DNA from 2 places in the Endozoicomonas sp. SESOKO2 genome. Region 2 is predicted to be linked to the other one. Evidence: predicted binding sites of a transcription regulator. Region 2 holds the regulator's gene; the other holds the start of a gene.
What was found. The regulator LexA, encoded in region 2, represses DNA repair genes until DNA is damaged. The targets are predictions, from matches to a motif close to TACTGTNTANNTANACAGTA.

Region 1: ruvA (Holliday junction branch migration protein RuvA) is a predicted target of LexA. The motif match lies at 1,498-1,517, and genes of this name have one in related genera.

What each region holds. Positions count from the first base shown of each region.
Region 1 covers NZ_JAHHPQ010000275.1:3,870-6,330, forward strand. The annotation lists gene rarD (EamA family transporter RarD) at 1-824, shown strand, start outside; gene ruvA (Holliday junction branch migration protein RuvA) at 864-1,475, opposite strand; gene KDK17_RS06410 (carboxymuconolactone decarboxylase family protein) at 1,612-2,157, shown strand; gene ruvC (crossover junction endodeoxyribonuclease RuvC) at 2,154-2,461, opposite strand, start outside.
Region 2 covers NZ_JAHHPQ010000221.1:28,475-30,935, reverse strand. The annotation lists gene KDK17_RS05545 (serpin family protein) at 1-529, shown strand, start outside; gene lexA (transcriptional repressor LexA) at 806-1,408, shown strand; gene KDK17_RS05535 (SulA-like leucine-rich domain-containing protein) at 1,487-1,981, shown strand; gene KDK17_RS05530 (hypothetical protein) at 2,009-2,401, opposite strand.

The DNA.
Region 1 (2,461 bases), on a different contig from region 2:
TCTATGTACAATTTATTGAACTGTCCGGAAATACCCTGTTCTGGAGCCGGATTGTTTTCAGTGCCGCCTGTCTGACAGTGGTCTGTAATCATATGGATCGGCTGCAGGGCTTCAGGGCTATTTTTCTTTGCCGTAAAACTGTCCTGATGCTATCTCTTGGCGGATTAATAGTAGGCTTTCAGTGGTGGCTGTTTGTTTGGGGCCCTGTGAATGACAAAACCCGAGATCTGTCCCTTGGCTATTTCTTGCTGCCACTGACTCTGGCATTAACCGGCAAACTGGTATTTGGCGAGCGACTCAACAAGACTCAATACTTTGCCATGGGGTTCGCCTCACTGGGTGTGCTTGCCATGATTTGGCAACAGGGCTCTTTACCCTGGGTCAGCCTGGCAGTGGCCGGTCTTTATCCGGTATATTTCATCATTCGCAAGCCATTAAAGGTCGACACCCTGCCCGCTCTGCTGTTTGAGCACCTGCTGTTCCTTCCAGCCAGTATTTTCATACTGATGAGCGATCACAGCTTTATGCAACACCTGACCCAGTCCGCCACTCTGTGGTATCTGCTGCCAGGTCTGGGACTGCTCTGCAGCCTGTCACTGATCTGTTACATCAACGCCTCAAGACACTTGTCTGTCAGCTCGTTTGGTCTGTTGTGCTACCTGGAGCCTGCTTTGATCTTCGTCGTAGCTGTGACTGTCCTGGGAGAAGGCTTCAACGCACAGCAGTGGTTAAGCTATAGCTTTATCTGGCTGGCTGCTGCAATCATTTGCGTTGACTCGGTCAGCAAGCTCATCCGGAAAACTGTCAACCAGACAAACAGGTGAGACTCCCGTGTCTCTCCTTCCAGATAATGTGAGGAAGCATCAGATCATACTTTTCAGAGCCTGACGAATCAGCTCTTCACTGGTCATACCGTCCTTGAACAATCTGCCAATGATTTTGCTGGCTTCCTGAGGCTTGTAACCCAGAGCCACCAATGCACTGACGGCTTCCTGTTCAATATCTTGTGCTGCGGCAGCCATTTCCCCACCAACAATCAAAGGCTTTTCTTCCAACAGGGGCGCTGACTGCCAACGATCCAGCTTATCTTTCATTTCAATAATCAGCCGCTCGGCTGTTTTCTTACCCACACCCGGCAGCTTGACCAGTGTGGCACTGTCTCCCTCCTTTACACAGCGTACCAATGCATCAGCTTCAATACCTGACAAAAGGGTCAGTCCAAGCTTGGGACCTACTCCATTGACCTTAATCAGGGTTCTGAACAATTCCCGTTCATCACGACTGCTGAAGCCGTAGAGAAGCTGAGCATCTTCACGCACGACAAAGTGGGTGTACAAAACGACTTCTTGACCCACTTCCGGCAATTTATAAAAAACCGACATCGGAGCTTCCAGTTCATACCCGATACCATAGGCTTCGATCAGCAAATGAGGAGGCTGTTTGTCAGCCAGAAGACCCCGAATTCTTCCAATCATGTCGTTTCCCAAATTTTTTATTTTCTGACCATGTAGTCAGAACACCTAACAATACGCTGAGAACCATGAACTCCTGAGGATTGCTCTTCTCTAATCACTGAGAGACATCAATCCAACAGCCTGAAGGAGCGGCCTCATGAGGAGACTTCGCACATTTTTGGGAGTACTCTGGCAAATCCTTCCTAAGGCTGGTCTGGCCAGTGAATACCATCCCGCTGTGACCGGCGGGGCTATTCCTATCCCTTTCATCCAGTCACAGAAATCTCTGTTGGTGGAGGCCCCTCCGGAGCGAATAGCAAATTCACCTAAGCTCGATAAGCCTGTTCGCAGTTTCACCGGCTATATACAGGGCTATACCAGCCTTCCTATGAGAGATCGGGCTCTGGTTGCTCTTCGAAGTGCCTACCTCTGTAATACCAGACACCTGATCCCGGACATTGCTCAATGTGCTCTGGACACCGGTCTGAAAGCCAGTGATGTACAAATGGTTGCTCGCGGTCTCCTGGCACCGGGCTGGGACAACCGCCAGCGCCTGTTACTGAAAACCACTGAAGAACTCTACAAAGAACAGATCATAGGTATAGAAAACTGGAAAGCATTGAAGAAAATCTATACGCCGCAACAGATTGTAGACCTGGTGTTTTGCATCGCTTCCTTTCACCTTTGCGTCCACCCAAACTAAGCCTGCCCCGTGAGACGACGACGTCGGGTACCTGTAGCACCTGCCATTCTGACCAGACTGGAGCGGGTATGAGCATGACAAAGAGCAACTGCCAGGGCGTCTGCGGCATCAGCCTGAGGAGTATCATTCAAGTCAAGGATAGACTTCACCATGTGCTTTACCTGGTACTTATCCGCAGAACCTTTGCCAACCACCGCCTGCTTGACCTGCCGGGCAGAATACTCCGACACCTCAAGATTATGATTGACCACAGCCACAATAGCCGCCGCCCTGGCCTGCCCCAGCTTCAGTGCCGAATCGGCAT
Region 2 (2,461 bases):
TTTTTCTATTGAAGTATATGTTTCAATTAGAGAATGGGATAAAATGATTGATAAAATAACTTCTGAATCCACTGATTTTTATATTTCTGACAGCAAAGATAATCCTACAATTATCCCTGCTGAAAAACCGAGCTCTGATAATCTGGTAACTTTTAACGATTATGATATGTCTGATAGTGAAGATGACAGTTCTGATAGCAAAGTTTATACGTCTGATGATCAATTCACATCTAAAAAAGAAGTAACCGATCAAACTCCAATGGGGAGTGTAAGTACTTTAATACAACAGAACTATAATCCGAATGGGGAGTTTGATATTCAGAATACTAAATCAGATCATATACAGCTAACACTCACGATGTCTTCTTTGGAAGAGGCTAAAAAGCTTAGAGAAAGAATATTAAAATCAATTGGAGACAAACATTTTAAATTTGTCAGGATTTTTGGTCGTGATTCTCCTTTTCAATTAGAGGTTTCTTTTCAAGCCTGGGACGCGCTGCGTGAGAAGTTAACTTTTAATCAACCATGAATCAATACAATGCTAAATCCGGAGATTAATCACCTCCGGATTTTTTTTAACAAAAGCCTCACAGAATCAGTTTGCGAATATCGGTCAACCATTCACCAGTAGGAAGGTAAAGCTTGCCACATGCATCATTGACGGCCCTTAGTTCAATTGCTGCTCATCATCGCGGCCCGACCTGCGCGGCCCGACCTGCGCGGCCCGACCTAACATAATGACTTGCCAGAGCAATATTACTGTATATAATCACAGATACTGTATAAAAAAACAGATTGAGTGACCATGATCAAACTGACTAAACGGCAATCCGAAATACTGGACCTGATCAAGTCTCATATCGAAGAGACAGGTTTCCCACCCACCAGGGCAGAAATCGCCAAGACCTTCGGTTTTCGTTCACCCAATGCGGCAGAAGAACATCTCAGGGCACTGGCCCGTAAAGGCGCCATCGAAATTACCCCCGGTGCTTCACGAGGTATCCGAATTCCAGACAGCCAGCCTGAAGGCCTTCCGATCATTGGACAGGTGGCTGCCGGTAACCCGATCCTCGCCCAGGAACATATCGAAGACCACCTGATGCTCAACCCCGGCTTCTTCACCCCAGCCGCTGACTTCTTGTTAAGAGTCAAAGGGATGAGCATGAAAAACATCGGGATTCTTGATGGTGACCTGCTGGCCGTTCACAAGACTACAGAGGTTCGAAACGGTCAGGTTGTCGTCGCCAGGATAGAAGACGAAGTCACCGTTAAACGATTCGAGAAACAGAAAAACAAGGTATTACTCCATCCGGAAAACGACGAGTTCGAAACCATTGTCGTCGATCTCACTCATGATATTTTCGCGGTCGAAGGTTTAAGCGTCGGGGTGATCAGAAATCAGTCCTGAAACGGTTGTTGTATGAGCACCTATACACTTGAGTGAGAACACCGAAAAGCGACCGGACCATGCCAGGAGGAAGGATTCATGCTGTACCGAACAAGCAGTGAAAGGCACAATTTTTCAACATCAGGCTTTCAGAGCAACACAGTTCGCATAAACCGCTCCAGCCTGAAAAAAACGTTACCAGAGAAAAATAAAAGCTCTCCCAGTCCCAGTATTAATGAGCTCATTCTGTCAGGACAACCCTGGCAGGCCGAACAACTCCTGACACCAATGCTCAGTCAGCTTTCCAGTGACAGTGAACGCTGGTTGACTCTGATTCTGGCAGACAAATCGGATACCAGAACCTTGCAATGGTTAAAGAATTGCAACCTGAACCATGACAAGGTGCAAATTTTTAGCGCTAACGATGATCACCAGACACTGGAACTCACCCGGAAAGCACTGGCATCCGGAACCAGCCACACCGTCATTAGTTGGCTGGGACACTTGGATAAAGGGTGGCTAATCAAGCTTGAAAGCGCTGCCCGCAATGGACAGTGTCAGGGACTGGCTATTCGCAGCAGGCAGGTTGCATGAAAACCTGTCACTGCCTTGAAGATAGAGTCAATGCAGCACTCTGTTCTCAGGAATCTCTTCTTCAGAGGATTGGGGACGAGTCAGTTCAGCAACTTCCCGCATTCCGGCGTCAAACATGACCTTTGCCACTTGTAGATACTCTCCTTCAAGATACTCCTTGGCTTCCCCGGAAAATTTCATGGTCAGCAGGGGCTCGCCCTCTTCATCACTGCGTCGCAAAACAATCTCTCCTGTTGGAAGTTCCACAATTTCCAAAAACGATGCAGCCATATTTCGTCCCATAAATAGCGAGTAAGAGGTGGAAATCATGCAGCATTGTGCATCATGATGCAACAGGTCAATGCAGAGTAATGTGAAAGGATGATTAACCAGCATACTGGTAGACATACCTGCAGAACAGCACAGCATGATCTTTGTCATAGGGTACCTCTGTCAAACCTGTCTGAATCGCACCTACAGAGCCCCCCCCTGGCTCATTGA